2 regions of the Consotaella aegiceratis genome follow, and region 2 is predicted to be linked to the other one. Evidence: predicted binding sites of a transcription regulator. Region 2 holds the regulator's gene; the other holds the start of a gene.
What was found. The regulator PhoB, encoded in region 2, activates phosphate uptake and scavenging genes when phosphate is short. The targets are predictions, from matches to a motif close to TGTCATNNANCTGTCAT.
Positions count from the first base shown of each region.

Region 1 (8,016 bases), on a different contig from region 2:
TCGCCGCTCCGGCAAGATGGTGGCCTTCGATCCCAATCTCAGGCCACGTCTGTGGCCGGACACCGCGACGATGTGCCGGGCCGTCGAAATCGCGGCCGCGGCTAGTAGCCTGTGTCTGCCCAGCTTTTCGGACGAGGCGGTGGCCTTCGGCGATGCCTCGCCGGACGCCACGGCCGACCGCTATCGCGCGCTCGGCGTTGCCGAAGTGGTGGTCAAGGACGGCGCCGAACCGGCCTGCATCGTCACCGACGACGGACGTCAGAGCGTCCCCGCCCAAAAGGTGGCCGATCTGGTCGACACTACGGCCGCCGGCGATTCCTTCAACGCCGCCTATATCGCCGCCCGGTTGGCCGGCAAGACGCCCGCCGAGGCGGCGGCGGCCGGTCACACCCTGGCCGGTAAGGTCGTCGGCCATTACGGCGCGCTCGTCGAACTGTAAGCGAACGCTCGCCGTCCCTCGGCTCGACCTGACCGATTCCGGTTTGGGGATGAAATAAAAGGGCGCCCGCAATCGCAGCAGGCGCCCTTTTTTCGTTTCCGTCGATCCGAGCCGGCGCTTGCCGGCATCGATTATCCGGCGGCCAGCATGGCGCCGCGAACCGCAGCGGCCGCGCCGGGAACGTCCGGACCTTCCAGCCCCAAACGGGCGCGCACCGATCCGCGCTCTTTCACCAGATTCTGGATGGTGTAGCTGTCGAGCGCAGACAGGAAGGCGTTGAGCGCGTGGCGCAGCGCGGAGTTGAGCGCGCAACTGTCGATCAGCGGGCAATCGATCGCACCGGTCTCGAAGCACTCGGCGAGCGCGAAATTCTCTTCCGTAACCTCGACCACCTCCTTCAAGGTGATGTCGGTCGCAGCGCGTCCCAGGCGAATGCCGCCATTGCGGCCGCGAACGGTTTCCACGAATCCCGCCTCAACCAAAGGCTGCAAAATCTTGAACAGGAAAAGCTCGGAAACGGAATAGGCGCTGGCGATCTCGCCCACCCGGCTGAGCCTCCCCTCGCCGTTGGCCGCGCAGTACATCAGGATGCGAATCGCATAATTCGTTTGGCGGGTCAGGCGCATAGCATTGCCTCCTCATGACGCGGGCTTAGCCGTAGGAAGCATAGATTTAGAAAGATTCCAAGGATTTTTAAGAGCCCGTCGCTCAGGTTTGAAGGGCGCCCTCCAAATGACCAGAGAGCACTTTATGGTCGAAGTACCGGATCGGCCGCATCTCGAACCTTGATCGCGGCGAGCGTTCGGCGCCGCGCGATAAAAGGGATTCCGACACGGTCACGTCAAGCCGGGAACATCTCGCGCATGCCCGCCGAGGCCTATTATTCGGCGGCTTCGGCCTCGACCGCGGGCTCGCCGCCATCGAGCACCCGCAAGTCGGCCGGAGCGAAATGCACGGTCGTCCGGGCACCGCGCGGCGGCGGCGGGGACGCGGGGCTGTTGAACGTATCGAACAGCAGCGTGTTGTCGCCGATGCGCAGCCGAATGCGCACCACCGAGCCCAGAAAATTGACCTCCGCGATGGTGCCCGACAGCTGGTTGGTTGCCTCCGGACGCGGCGAGAGGCTGATCGATTCGGGCCGCAGTGCGACCGTCAGCGAGCCCGCCGCCTCCACGGCAGCAGGTCTCGGCAATTCGATCTCCTGGCCGTCGAAGACGGCCCTCCCCTCGCCCGCGCTCCTGCCCTCCAGCGTGCTCAGCGTGCCGACGAACGAAGCGACGAAACGGGATCGTGGATGGTTGTAGATCTCGAACGGCGTGCCGACCTGCTCCGCCCGGCCGTCGCTCATCACCACGATCCGGTCCGACATCGATAGCGCCTCTTCCTGATCGTGCGTCACGAAGATCGTGGTGATGCCGAGTTCACGCTGCAGCGCGCGGATTTCCTCGCGCAACGACACGCGGATCTTGGCGTCGAGCGCTGACAGCGGTTCGTCGAGAAGCAGCACGCGCGGACTGGGCGCCAGCGCGCGGGCCAAGGCCACCCGCTGCTGTTGTCCGCCTGAGAGCTGATAAGGGTAGCGGCCGCCCAGGTGCGGCAGGCCGATCAAAACCAGCATTTCCTCGACGCGGCGCGCGACCTCCCGCTTGGCCTGGCCGCCGACCCTCAAGCCGAAGGCGACGTTCTCGGCCACCGAAAGGTTGGGAAACAGCGCGTAGGACTGGAACACCATGCCGATGGCGCGACGGTTCGCGGGCCGGTCGGTGACATCCTCGCCGTCGATGACGATCCGACCCGCCGAGGGCGTTTCAAACCCGGCGACCATGCGCAGCATGGTGGTCTTGCCGCATCCCGAAGGGCCGAGCAGCGAGATGAGCTCGCCCCGATCGACCGCAAGGTCGAAATCGCAGACCACCACATGCGGACCGAAGCTTTTCGACACGCCGGAAATCGTCAGATAGCTCATCGTGCTGCCCGCCTCGGAAAGGGTATCAGGGTCCGCATGGCGCGCCGACCGCCGGGCTTGCGACCGGCGAAGACCTGCATCAATCCCATGCAAAGCCAGGTGAAGGCGAACGCCATCGTCGCCAGAGCCGAGGGCTCGTAGGCCCGATCCTGGCCGATCTGTGAGAGATACGGTCCGAAAGTCGGACGGTTCAGCAAGCTCGCCAGCACGAACTCGCCCATGACGATGGCGAAGGTCAGAAAGGCGCCGGACAGGATGGACGCGTGAACATTGGGAAAGATCACTCGCGTCAGGATCGCCCTGCGACTGGCGCCGAGGCTTTCGCCGGCTTCCGTCAGCGTGCGCAGATCGATCGCCGCCATGCCGGTGTCGACAGCGCGAAACATGTAGGGCAGCGACAGGGCGACGTAGCCGAGCACCAGCAGGACGTTGGTTCCCGACACGCTCGCCGTCAGCGGCAGCAGCGACGACGAGTTGTAGAACCGCATGTAGCCGAACACGAGGACGATCGGCGGGATCACCAGCGGCAGCAGGGTCACGAACTCGACCACCGGCCGCAACCGCGGGAACTTCAGCCGCACCCAATAGGCCGTCGGCACCACCAGAAGCGCGCCGAGGGCGATCGTGGCAAGCGCGACGACCACCGAGAACATGACGCTGGAGACGAAGCGCGGATCGTTGAAGACGACGCGATAGGCCTCGAAGCTCCAGACACCGCGCAGCATCGATAGAGAGAACTGGAAGGTGGCGACGAGCGGCAGCAGGAAATACAACGCTCCGAGAACCACGATGACGGCAGGCGCGATGCGCGAGGGCTTCATCGTTGCCACCGCTCGGCCCGGGCGCGCAGCACCAGATAGAGGACGTTGGACAGCCCGGTGACCACGATCATCCCGAAGGCCAGCGCATAGCCGAGATTGGGATCGTAGAGAACGTTGCCCCGAATCTGCGCGAACAACAGGATCGGCACGATGTTCAGCTGCGAACCGGTCAGGGCATAGGCCGTCGCGATGGTGCCGAAGGCGTTGGCGAAGAGCAGCAGAAAGCAGCCGAGGATCGACGGCGCCAGGACCGGCAGCGCCACCAGCCGCCAATAGTGCCATCGCGACGCACCCAAGATCTGCGCCGCCTCGCGCCATTCGGCCTTCAGCCCGTCGATGGCCGGCGTGATAATCAAAACCATCAGTGGCAGCTGGAAATAGAGATAGGTGAGCGTCAGCCCCCAGAATGACAACAGGTTGAAGCCCAGGGCGTAGATGTTGATGCCGAAGGTATGGCGCAGGAACAGCGTCACCATCCCGAGACGGCCGAGCGTCGCGATGAAGGCGAAGGCGAGCGGAATGCCGGCGAAATTGGATGCCACACCAGAGAAGGTAACGATCGATGGCCGGATCCAGCGCGGCAACCCGCCATGGACGATGGCATAGGCGAGCAGGAACCCTGTGATCGTGCCCATCAGTGCAGAGACCAGGCTGACCTCGATCGACAGGCGATAGGCCGCCGCGATCTGCGGCGATGCCAGGGCGGCGATGTTGGCCAGCGTATAGGTGCCATCCGCGGTCTGGAACGCGCCGACGACCAGATAGAGCGTCGGCCCGATCAGAAAGAGCAGCGCGAAGGCGAAGAACGGCACGACCCCGACCCACGCCCATCCCAGCCGGCGCGAGAGCGCGCCTCCCTGGTTGGCGAGGATTCGGGTGTCGTCGAGCGCTGTGGCGGTCGAGGCCATGGCACCTCGTTTCGAGCGGATGGAGGTCGTGGGCAGATGATCGGCGCCGGTCCGGTCCCGGCGCTGGCCCTGCCGGAGGGCGGTGATTATTCGACGCCGCCGATGACGCCGGTCCACTGCTCCGCGATCGCCACCTTGGCCGCATCCTGGTCCTCGATGCTCGGGAAGACTGCCTTTTCATAGGCCTTCGCCGGCGGAAGCTTGTCGAGCAGGTCCTGCGGAATGCTGTCGGCCTTGGCCATCGCGTTGAAGCGGATCGGATGGCAGTAGCCCTTCAGCCATTCGATCTGGCCCTCGTCGGAATAGAGGTATTCCATCCAGAGCTTGGCGGCGTTCGGATGCGGCGCATAGGCGCTGATCGCCTGCACGTAGACGCCGGCGACGACGCCGTCTTCCGGTACCACGATCTCGACCGGCGGATTGCCGTTCAGCGTGTCGCGCATGGACAGGAGCAGATAGTCCCAGTTCAGCAGCACCGGCGTGGTGCCCTGCGCGAAGGTCGAGGCGTCGCCCGTCACCGGGACGAAATTGCCCGCATCGTTCAGCGTCCTGAAGAACTCGAGGCCCTTGGCGGCGGCCTCTTCGCCGGTCTTGGCGCCGCCGGCTACACCTGCGGCATAGATCGACATGATGGCGCTGTTGCCGGTGCGCGGGTCGCCCGGAAGGGCCACGGCGTTCACGTAGTCGGACTTCTGCAGATCCTCGAAGCTCTGCGGCGTCGCGTCCACCAGATCGAGATTCGCGCCGATTCCGAGCACGCCGTAATAGTCGCCGTACCAGGCACCATCCGGGTCCTTGACCTCATCCGGAATGTCGTCCCAGGTGGCAACCTTGTAGGGCATCAGCAGGCCATCCTTGGCGGCGGCGGGACCGAAGGACAGGCCGACGTCGATGACGTCGGGCGCCTGCGGGCCGGTGTTGCCCTTGTTCGCCTTGATCGCCTCGATCTCGTCGCCCGAGCCGGCATTGGGATTGAGCTCGTTGACCGTGAGGCCGTACTTGGCCTTGAAGCCCTCGATCACGCCCTCGTAGTTGCACCAGTCGTGCGGCAGCGCGATCGTGGTCAGCTGACCCTCTTCCTTGGCCGCGGCCACCAGATCGTCCATCGACGGATTGGCATCGGATGCCTGGGCGGCGGCCAGACTGGTCGATAGCGACAGCGTCACCGCCAGCGCGGTGATGCGGGTGAGCGTGGTTTTCATCGTAGACCCTTTCATGCCCCTCGCAGGGACGAACCGACAGAAACGAAAGCCAAGGCGTCCGTTGGGAACCGAAGGGTCGGGTATCACCGCTCGATGACACTTGCGTGTCGCCACTCGGGATGGCGCTGCCGGGCGCCGGTTGCAGAATTCTGCCGGCTGTCATCCGGGCGCAATCGAGCGGTCGTAAGCGAGGCTAAAATCTAAAAGGGTACCCGATGACCGGACTCGAAGCCTTCACCGCGCCAGGCCGATTTCTGCGCGGCAACATCCACACGCATTCGGACCGATCGGATGGCGCGCTGCCGCCGGAAACCGTATGCCGCCGCTACGAAAACGCCGGCTACGACTTTCTCTGCCTCTCGGATCACTTCCTGGAGCGGTTCGGCTTCCCGGTCACCGACACGACGTCTTTCCGCACGAACCGGTTGACCACTCTGCCGGGCGCCGAGCTGCATGCGCCCCAGAACAGCCACGGCGACATCTGGCATCTGGTCGCCGTCGGCCTGCCGATGGACTTCGCTGCGACCGGTGCCGACGAGGATGCGGTGGGTCTGGCGCGCCGTGCCGTCGAGGCCGGCGCCTTTCTCGCCATCGCGCACCCTCAATGGTCGTCGCTGACCGTCGAGGACGGCCGCTCCATGGCCGGCATCGCCCATGCGGTGGAGATCTACAACACCGGCTGCGAGGTGGAGTGCGGACGAGGCGACGGCAACGCGCTGCTGGACCAGTTGCTCAACGAGGGCTACCGCCTCTCCGGCTATGCCGCCGACGACGCACACTTCAAGATCCCGGATCATTTCGGCGGCTGGATGATGCTGAAGGCCGAGGCCAACGAACCGGACCTGATCCTCGACGCGATGAAGGCCGGCCGCTACTACGCGTCGCAGGGACCGGAAATCCACGACATCGCCCTGGACGACGGCCAAGCGATCATCCGGTCCACGCCTGCCTGCGTCTATTCGCTCGTCGGACGAGGCTGTCGCGCCGAATGCGTCGCCGGAGAGCAGATGACGCGCGGAGAATTGCCGCTCGAAGCCTTTCGCGGCGACTGGCTGCGCATCGTTGTCGCCGACGCGGCCGGCAACCGCGCCTGGTCCAACCCGATCTGGCTCTAAGCGCGAATCTTAAGCATAGACGACGGGGATGCGCCGTCGCGCCGCCGGCCTCAGCGCAGCTTCACGTAGAAGGCGTTACCGCCGGCGACCGCCATGTAGAACATGTTCTCGTAGGGAAATTTGAGGCCGGCGGTGTGGAAGAACTCGGACGACCCGACCTGGGCGTGGCGCGCGCCCTTCAGAACCCGGTCGGCATTCCGGTAGGCGCGCTCCTTGCCCACCTCCATCGACCGGGTCAGCACCCCGGGTGCGAACTGATTCTTTTGTCCCACCACCGCGCAGACGGAATTGGGAAAATCGGGCGAATCGACGCGGTTCATCACCACCGTGCCGACGGCGATCATGCCCTCGTCGCTCGACCGGTTCGACTCGAAATACATGACACGGGCCATGCAGTCGCGCGAGGAAAGGCGCGAGCCGACGCGCAGCGACGCGCAGCCGGCCAAGCCAGCTAATACGACAAGAGCAAGAATGAGGGCATTCCGGCGAAAGGAATGCAGAGCCATGATCGCCTCCGAAGTCCAAACGGACCGGAGGGGATCATGGCGCCTATGGTTTACGGATTCCTGAACGCCGTCCGCCGATTGTCATGACCGGCGCCAACGGCATCCTCGTTTTCGTTGCGGCCATCCGGTCAGTGATCGGCGACCGCCGCCATGCCGGGGATCTCGATATCGACGGCCAACGTCGAGACCACGTCGCCCCGGTCCATCTTGACCTGCACCTTATCGCGGTCGACCGGCACGTGCTTGGCGATGACACCGAGGATCTCCTCGCGCAGGATCGCCACCAGATCGGTCTGGCCGATGACGGCGCGCTCGTGCGCCAAGAGCACCTGAAGCCGCTCGCGGGCAGCCGGCGCCGTGGTTCTGCGGTTGAAGAAGCTGAACATCGTCATGCGGCCCTCCGCTGGAAGAGTTTGCCGAACAGGCCCCTTCTTTCTTCCGGGATGGTCATCGGCAGCGTCTCGCCCATCAGCCGCCGTGCCGCGTCGCTGTAGGCGCGCGCCGGGGCGCTCGACGTGTCGTTGATGGTGACCGGTGTGCCCAGATTGGAGGCGCGCAGCACGTCGACGCTCTCGGGAATGATGCCGAGCAGCGGGATCGACAGGATCTCGAGCACGTCGTCGACCTTCAGCATGTCGCCGCGGTCGGCGCGCTGCGGATCGTAACGGGTGAGCAGCAGATGCTTTTCGATGCGCTCGCCGCGTTCGGCGCGCGCCGTCTTGGCGTCCAGAAGGCCGATCATGCGGTCGGAATCGCGTACCGACGACACCTCCGGATTGGTCACAACCACGGCAACGTCGGCATGACGCATGGCAAGCGTCGCGCCGCGCTCGATGCCCGCCGGGCTGTCGCAGATGATCCAGTCGAACTTGCTGCGCATCTCGTTGATGACACGCTCGACACCTTCCGGCGTCAGATTGTCCTTGTCGCGGGTCTGGGAAGCCGGCAGCAGCGACAGCGTATCGACACGCTTGTCGCGGATCAGCGCCTGCGCCAGCTTGGCATCGCCTTGCACCACGTTGATGAGGTCGTAGACCACGCGCCGCTCGGCTCCCATGA
Region 1 is NZ_JAZHFT010000016.1:36,951-44,966, reverse strand. Features, by position in the region: gene SMD10_RS12650 (sugar kinase) at 1-439, shown strand, start outside; gene rirA (iron-responsive transcriptional regulator RirA) at 571-1,065, opposite strand; gene SMD10_RS12640 (ABC transporter ATP-binding protein) at 1,320-2,405, opposite strand; gene SMD10_RS12635 (ABC transporter permease) at 2,402-3,226, opposite strand; gene SMD10_RS12630 (ABC transporter permease) at 3,223-4,134, opposite strand; gene SMD10_RS12625 (ABC transporter substrate-binding protein) at 4,221-5,336, opposite strand; gene SMD10_RS12620 (CehA/McbA family metallohydrolase) at 5,552-6,451, shown strand; gene SMD10_RS12615 (cell wall hydrolase) at 6,502-6,957, opposite strand; gene minE (cell division topological specificity factor MinE) at 7,086-7,349, opposite strand; gene minD (septum site-determining protein MinD) at 7,346-8,016, opposite strand, start outside.
Region 1: the regulator PhoB is predicted to act here: its motif matches at 5,430-5,446, upstream of SMD10_RS12620 (CehA/McbA family metallohydrolase).

Region 2 (8,016 bases):
ATGCCGCCCGACAGATCCATGAAACGGCGACCGTCGTCGGTGTAGATCCAGACGCCCTCGCCTCGCTCGAAGCGCAGATTCACCCGGGCGTAGGTGGAATAAAGCGGCGAATGCTCTGCGGACGTCGGGGCCATGGGCTTAGCTTCTTCAAGAAATGCGGGCCGTCTCCGAAACACGGAAGCCTGCCGCTAAGGCAGGCTTCGACGACACCACCGTACATGCATCTAAAGAAAGATGCGTATACCACGGCCCCGTGGCAAATTGTCAATGAAAGTCCCGCCGCTGCGCGATCATGTCTCGTCGCGATCGGCCGTCCGATCGCCATGTCGGAGCCGTGCCACCGAGCCGACAAGCTGGGGAAAAACCGATAAACCGATTCGTCAGGGCCGCCCGACTCTTGTCAGCGAGTCAGCCGATGGGCTAAATTTAGATTAACACAAGATTTGGTGCGGCAGACTTTAGTTATCGAGTACATATAGTACCATGTCCCCTGGGATCTCGATCTCGGGACGATAATGGATTCCGAACGCCGCACCAGCGAGCCAATTTAGGAGCTTTCTGGATGAGTTGGACTGACGAGCGGGTCGAGCTTCTCAAACAGCTTTGGAGCGAGGGGCTGAGTGCCAGTCAGATCGCCGCTCAGCTTGGCGGCGTCAGCCGCAATGCCGTCATCGGCAAGGTCCATCGGCTGAAGCTCGAGGGTCGGGCCAAGGCGCCGGCGGTCAGCCAGGCCGCCAATTCCGGCAAGGTGGTGGAGCCCATCGTCGAGGATACCCGGCGCGTGGAAGCGACCGTGCGCATCGCGCAGCAGCGTCCGGCGGCGGTTCCGCGCTCGGTCGGCGCGACGGCGCTCAAGGCCGAGCCCATGACGGACCTGGTGGCCGAAACCGTCGAGGAGCCCCGCAACGGCGAAGTCGTGCCGATCTCGCGCAACCTGACCCTCGTGCAGCTGACCGAGCGGACCTGCAAATGGCCGCTGGGCGACCCGCTTTCTGAAGATTTCCGCTTTTGCGGCAACCATGCGGGCGACGGCTCGCCCTATTGCACCTACCACGCCAAGCTCGCCTTTCAGCCGCCCTCCGAACGGCGGCGCGTTCGCTGAGCCGTCGTCTTTCCTCCCGTCGAAATCCTCGTAGCCCTGCGGTGCTGCGATGAGCAACGCCGTCGCGTGGCGCACCGCCCGGTTGGGTGATGCCGCAGCGGTCCGCGAGCTGACCCGCCGCGCCTATGCCAAGTGGGTCCCGGTGATCGGCCGCGAGCCCTTGCCGATGACCGCCGACTATGAGATGGCGGTCGCCGCCCATCGCATCGATCTCGCCGAGCGGGAGAGTGTGCTTCTGGGCCTCGTCGAGCTGGTTCTCCACCCCGATGCCCTGCTCATCGAGAATGTCGCCGTGTCGCCCGAGCATCAGAAACAGGGCCTGGGCCGACTTTTGATGGCGCGCGCAGAGACGGTGGCGGCCGAACTCCAGTACCGGCTGATCAAGCTCTACACTAACAAGGCCTTCGCCGAGAACGTCGCCTTCTATGAACGCCTTGGCTATGGGATCGACCGCGAAGAGCCGTTTCGCGGCGGCACCACCGTCTACATGAGCAAGCGGCTTTCGGCCTGAGGTCGGAACGGCGGCCGGACGCCCAGGCGGCGGCTCAGACTTCCGAGTCGAGACGCCGCCCCATGACGACCACCTGCGCCTTCACCGACAGCATGATGTCGGCCTCGACTTCACCCAGATCGGAAAATCCAGCTTTTCGATAAAAAAGAAGGGCCGCAAGGCTCGTCTTCAGCACCTGGACTTCCAGTCTCCGGCCGGAGCATGCCGCAGACACGGCCGCGAGCAGGCTTTCGCCGATCCCCTGACGCTGAAATGCGGGATGGACGTACATGCCCCATAGATAGGCCGTCCCTCCCCGCTCGGCGAAAATCGCACTGCCGACGATCATGCCGTCGCACACGGCACACAGCGCCGTTTCGTCGTTGCCTGAGATCATCGCCGAACAGCCCTGGTCGCGAAGCTGCGCAAGCATCTTGTCGGTGGCGGGCCGGCCGAGTTGCCCTTCATAGGTGGCAATCCATGTCTGCCGCCAGAGATCGACCAATGCCGAACCATCGTCCAGTCTATAGGGTCGGGATCGAGCCATTCATCGAAAGACACTTGCCGGCGCCGCTGCCCGTCGTCAACGCCGCGGAAGTGCCCGAGCCTCAATTGCTCGCGGCGGCCCCGTCGACACGGGCCGGCATCTTGGCCGCGAAGTGCTCGTCCAGGGCATAGCCGGCGCCGCGCACGGTGCGGATCGGATCGCGCTGGCGACCGCGGTTGATCGCCTTGCGCAACCGTCCGACATGGACGTCGACGGTGCGCTCGTCGACATAGATGTCGCGGCCCCAGACCCCGTCGAGAAGCTGCTCGCGGGAGAACACGCGGCCGGGCGCCTGCATCAGGAATTCCAGGAGTTTGAACTCGGTCGGCCCGAGCTTGATCTCGCGCCCCGCCCGGCGAACCCGGCGCGTCTCGCGATCGAGATCGATGTCACCCGCGGCGAGCTGGCTGGCGATCTTCTCCGGCTTGACGCGCCGCAGCATGCCGCGAACCCGCGCCAACAGCTCCGGCGTCGAGAACGGTTTGACGACATAGTCGTCGGCCCCCACCGACAGGCCCCGGACGCGTTCCGATTCCTCGCCGCGCGCCGTCAGCATGATGATCGGCAGGCGCTCGGTTTCCGCCCGGGTCCGAAGGCGCCGGCACAACTCGACGCCCGACAGGCCGGGCAGCATCCAATCGAGGATGAGAAGGTCGGGAACGTCTTCCTTGAGGCGCAGGTCGGCTTCGTCGCCGCGCATGATCGTGTCGACCGAATAACCCTCGGCCTCCAGGTTGTATCGAAGGATGAGGCCCAGAGCCTCCTCGTCCTCGACCACCACAATACGTGCGTTCATGCGGCTAACCCTCGACGTCCGTCGTCGCTGCCCCCTCCTCCGGCGGAACCACCATGGAGGCCGTGCGGTCCCCCTTGGGGCGTTCCATCGGCATCTGGGCGCCGGTGCGGATGTAGTAGATCGTCTCGGCGATGTTGGTCGCGTGATCGCCGATCCGCTCGATGTTCTTGGCGCTGAAGAGCAGATGCGTGCAGGCCGAGATGTTGCGCGGATCCTCCATCATGTAGGTGAGGAGTTCGCGGAAGATCGACGTATACATGGCGTCGATCGCCTCGTCCTTGTCGCGGATCATCTCGGCGCGGTGATAGTCGCGCGTGGCGTAGGCGTCCAGAACCTCCTTGAGCTGCTCCAGCGTCAGCTCGGACAGGTGCTCGATGCCGCGCACCAGCTGCAGCGGCTGCGGATGGTCGTGCACGGCGATCACCCGCTTGGCGATGTTCTTGCCGAGATCGCCGATGCGCTCCAGGTCGTTGGAGATGCGGATGGCGCCGACGATCTCGCGCAGATCCTGCGCCATGGGCTGGCGCTTGGCGATGGTGAGGATCGCGCGCTCGTCGAGCTCGCGCTGGGCGGCGTCGAGCAGCGCGTCCTCGACGACGACAGATTCCGCCATCGGCAGGTCGTTGCGCGTCATCGCCGTCACCGAGCGCTCGACCAGCCGCTCGGCCTGGCCGCCCATCTCGCAAATCCGGCGAACGATATAGCGCAGCTCTTCGTCGTACGATCTGACGGTATGTTCTTCCATGGTGCCTCCTGCCGGCTCAACCGAAGCGGCCGGTGATGTAATCCTGGGTGCGCTTGTCGTCCGGGTTCTGGAACATCTTCTCGGTCGGGCCGACCTCGACCAGATTGCCGAGATGGAACATGGCGGTTCGTTGGGACACACGCGCCGCCTGCTGCATCGAGTGGGTGACGATGACGATGGTGAAGTTCTCCTTCAGCTCGTCGATCAGTTCCTCGACCTTGGCGGTGGCGATCGGATCGAGCGCCGAGCACGGCTCGTCCATCAGGATCACCTCGGGCGAGACGGCGATGGCGCGGGCGATGCACAGACGCTGCTGCTGGCCGCCCGACAGGCCTGTGCCCGGTTCGTTGAGGCGATCCTTGACCTCCTCGAACAGGCCGGCGCGCCGCAAGCTTGTGGCGACGATCTCTTCGAGCTCCCCCTTCGACCGGGCGAGTCCGTGCAGGCGCGGTCCATAGGCGACATTGTCGAAAATCGATTTGGGGAACGGGTTCGGCTTCTGGAAGACCATGCCGACACGCGCGCGCAGTTCCACCACGTCGAGGTCGGGCGCGTAGATGTCCTCGCCGTCGAGCGTGATGGTGCCCGTCACCCTGGCGATGTCGATCGTGTCGTTCATGCGGTTGAGGCAGCGCAGATAGGTCGACTTGCCGCAACCGGACGGCCCGATGAGGGCCGTCACCTGGTTTTCGGGGATCTCCAGATCGACATTGTAGAGCGCCTGCTTTTCTCCGTAGAAGACGCACACGTCCTTGGCGTCCATCTTCACCGGCCAGTTGGCCCTGGTGACCGGCTCCTGAAATTGCGTCGGCACTGTCTGTTCCATGGCAAGGGTCCGTTGCTGCTACCAACGCCGCTCGAAGCGGCGGCGCAGAAAGATGGCCGTCAAATTCATGGCGGCGAGGAAGAGAAGCAGGATGATGATGGCGCCCGACGTCCGCTCGACGAAGGCGCGCTCGGCTTCGTTGGCCCACATGTAGATCTGCACCGGCAGGGCCGTCGAAGCATCCAGCGGCGTGTCCGGATAGTCGGCGACGAAGGCGACCATGCCGATCAGAAGCAGCGGCGCCGTTTCACCCAGCGCCTGGGCGAGGCCGATGATCGTGCCCGTCAGGATGCCCGGCAGGGCGAGCGGCAGGACGTGGTGAAAGACCATCTGCATCTTCGAGGCGCCGACCCCGAGCGCGGCGTCGCGCAGCGAGGGCGGGACGGCCTTCAACGCCGCGCGCGTGGCGATGATCACCGTCGGCAGCGTCATCAAGGTGAGCACCAGGCCGCCGACGATGGCCGCCGAACGCGGCAGGCCGAACCAGTTGATGAACACCGCCAGGCCGAGCAGGCCGAAGACGATCGACGGCACGGCCGCCAGATTGTTGATGTTAACCTCGATCAGATCGGTCCATCGGTTCTTCGGCGCGAACTCCTCCAGGTAGATCGAGGCCGCGACGCCGATCGGCAGCGCCAGCACCAGCACGATCAGCATCATGTAGAACGAGCCGACGATGGCGACGCCGACGCCCGCCGTCTCGGCGCGGCTGGATGCTCCGAAGGTGAACAGGCCCCAGTTGAAGCGCTGCTCGAGCCGACTTTCGTCCTTCAGCTTTTCGACCCACTGAAGCTGTCGGTCGCTGATCGGCCGCCGGCTTTCGTCGACCGAGAGGTCGTATTGGCCTTTCAGGGCGCTGTCGAGCTCGGAACTGGCATAGAGCCAGACCTCCCGCGTCTTGCCGATCAGCGTGAGATCGGCCATGACCATCTCGCGCAGATCGACGCGCACCCCGGTCGAAATCAGCTTGCTGGCTTCCGTCACCGCGCTGCGGTCTTCGGGATCGATGCCGAGAGCAGCGACGAGGCCTTCGCGGGCGAGCTTCGGATAGTCCGCCATGCGCAGGGCCATCTGGTCCTTGCCGCCAGTGCCCTTGGGATCGATCACCTGTTCCGAAAAGGTGATCGGGACATGGATCTCCGTCTGCCAGAAGGCTGTGTAGCCCTTGGAGAAAACGCTCCAAAGCAGTGCGATCAGGGCGAGGATGCCGATCGCGATGGCCGCCATCCCATAGAAGCGGAAGCGCCGCTCGGCGGCATAGCGCCGTTTGATGCCGATATCTCGCCGGGCCGGGGCAGCGCTGGCCGCGCGATAGCCGTTGGCGGTCGCGTCCGTCATTCGTACTGCTCCCGATATTTGCGCACGATGTAGAGGGCGAAGATGTTGAGGCAGAGCGTGATGACGAAGAGCGTCATGCCCAGCGCGAACGCCACCAGCGTCTGCGGCGAGGTGAACTCCAGGTCGCCCGTCAACTGATTGACGATCTTGACCGTCACCGTCGTCATCGCGCGGAACGGATCGGCCGTCAGGTTGGCTGCAACGCCGGCGGCCAGCACCACGATCATGGTTTCACCGATGGCGCGCGAGGCGGTGAGCAGCAGCGCCGAAACGATGCCCGGAAGCGCGGCGGGCAGGATCACCCGCTTGATCGTCTCAGACTCCGTCGCGCCCAGCCCCAGCGATCCGTCGCGCAGGCTTTGGGGCACGGCGGTAATGACATCATCGGACAGCGACGAGACGAAGGGGATCAGCATGATGCCCATCACCAGGCCGGCCGTGAACACGCTCTGGGCCTGGATGAAACTGGCGTAGTTGCCGGTGACGAGCCCGGCCAATTCGGCCGAAAGATCACGCAGGAAAGGGCCGACCGTGATCAGGGCGAAGAAGCCGTAGACGATGGTCGGGATGCCGGCCAGCACCTCGAGCAGCGGCTTGACGATCGATCGGGTCCGGCCGTCGGCGTATTCGGCCATGAAGATGGCGGCGAAGAGCCCCACCGGCACCGCGAGCGCCATGGCGACGGCGCTGATGTAGAGCGTGCCGGCGAACAGCGGGATGAAGCCGAACCGGCCGGCGACGCCGCCCGAACCGGCCCCCGCGAAGCCCGGATCCCACACCGTTCCGAAGAAGAAGTCCTGCGGCGGCACGCGTGAGAAGAAATCGAAGGTCTCGAAGATCATCGACAGGACGATGCCGACCGTGGTGAGAATGGCGATCGACGAGCAGACGATCAGGCCGGTGCGCACCACCGCCTCGACGCCGTTGCGGGCCCTCAGCCGCACCGCCAGCCGCCGATAGCCCCAGATGGCGCCGAGCAACGCCAGCACGATCACCACGGCGGTCATCAGCCAGCGGCTTACGTCCTCCAGATGGTTCTGGCGCAGCGCCAGCGGGATCATGAAGCTTTTCGAGGAGGAGGCGACGGGCATGCCGCGCCGCTGCAGAAGCGGCACCAGTTCCTCGATCGTGGTGGTTTCGGAAACCTGGTCGCGCTCGTCGGACGGCAGCAGCCGCAGACCCTTTCCGATGGCCGAGACCATCTCGTGGGCGAGTTCCGCGGTCAGGCCGCTTTCGGCAAGGTCCTGTTCGGGCACCTCGGCGCGCAGGTCGGCCCCGATGACGATCGGCGAGACGATCAGCCAGGCCGCCAGCACGAGAAGCGACGGCACCAGCGTCCAGGAGAGAACATAAGTGGCGTGGTAGATCGGGCGTGAATGCAGCCGGCGCTCCGAACGGGACGCCAGTTCGTGACCGCGCCGCAGGGCCAGGACGAACCCAACTGCCGCGATCAACAATACGATCAGGATGATGGTGAAGGTCGACACCGGTTTCTCCTACCTACACCCGACGCGCCCGCGGCAGCACTGCCTCGACATTCGATGAGGCCATGGACACACCCGTCACTCAACAGTGGCCGTCAGCCCGAGGAGCTGACGGCCATACCCGTGGTTCCAGACGGACCGATCGTCCGCCAGACCGCCAAGACGTCAGCCCAGCGTGTCGCCGTTCTCGAACTTCGAGCGGAACTCGTCGCGCTCGGCATCCGGAGCCGGGACCAGGCCGTAGTCGGCGAGCGGACCATCCGTGCCGATCATCTGATCGGACAGGAAGAAGTTCACGTACTCGGCCAGACCCGGGACGACGCCGATGTGGGCCTTCTTGACGTAGAAGTAGAGCGGACGCGACACCGGGTACTCGCCCTTGGCGATGGTCTCCACCGACGGCGTGATGCCGGACACGGTGGCCACCTTCAGCTTGTCCTGGTTCTGCTCGTAGAAGGCCAGGCCGAACACGCCGATCGCCTGCTTGTCGGCATCGATGCGCGACAGGGTCTCGGTATAGTCGCCGGAGATCTCGGTGGCGGCGCCGTCCTTGCGGACCGCCATGCACTGGGCGCCGGCGGCCTTTTCGTCCATGCCGGATGCAACGAAGGCTTCCTGGGCGCCCGAGCTTTCGCAGCCGGCGGCCAGGAGCTTCTCGGAGAAGACTTCGCGGGTGCCGTGGTTCTCG
Region 2 is NZ_JAZHFT010000013.1:69,779-77,794, reverse strand. Features, by position in the region: gene SMD10_RS11375 (aspartate aminotransferase family protein) at 1-134, opposite strand, end outside; gene SMD10_RS11370 (GcrA family cell cycle regulator) at 563-1,102, shown strand; gene SMD10_RS11365 (GNAT family N-acetyltransferase) at 1,152-1,613, shown strand; gene SMD10_RS11360 (GNAT family N-acetyltransferase) at 1,648-2,139, opposite strand; gene phoB (phosphate regulon transcriptional regulator PhoB) at 2,201-2,935, opposite strand; gene phoU (phosphate signaling complex protein PhoU) at 2,940-3,680, opposite strand; gene pstB (phosphate ABC transporter ATP-binding protein PstB) at 3,697-4,443, opposite strand; gene pstA (phosphate ABC transporter permease PstA) at 4,525-5,844, opposite strand; gene pstC (phosphate ABC transporter permease subunit PstC) at 5,841-7,331, opposite strand; gene SMD10_RS11330 (PstS family phosphate ABC transporter substrate-binding protein) at 7,494-8,016, opposite strand, start outside.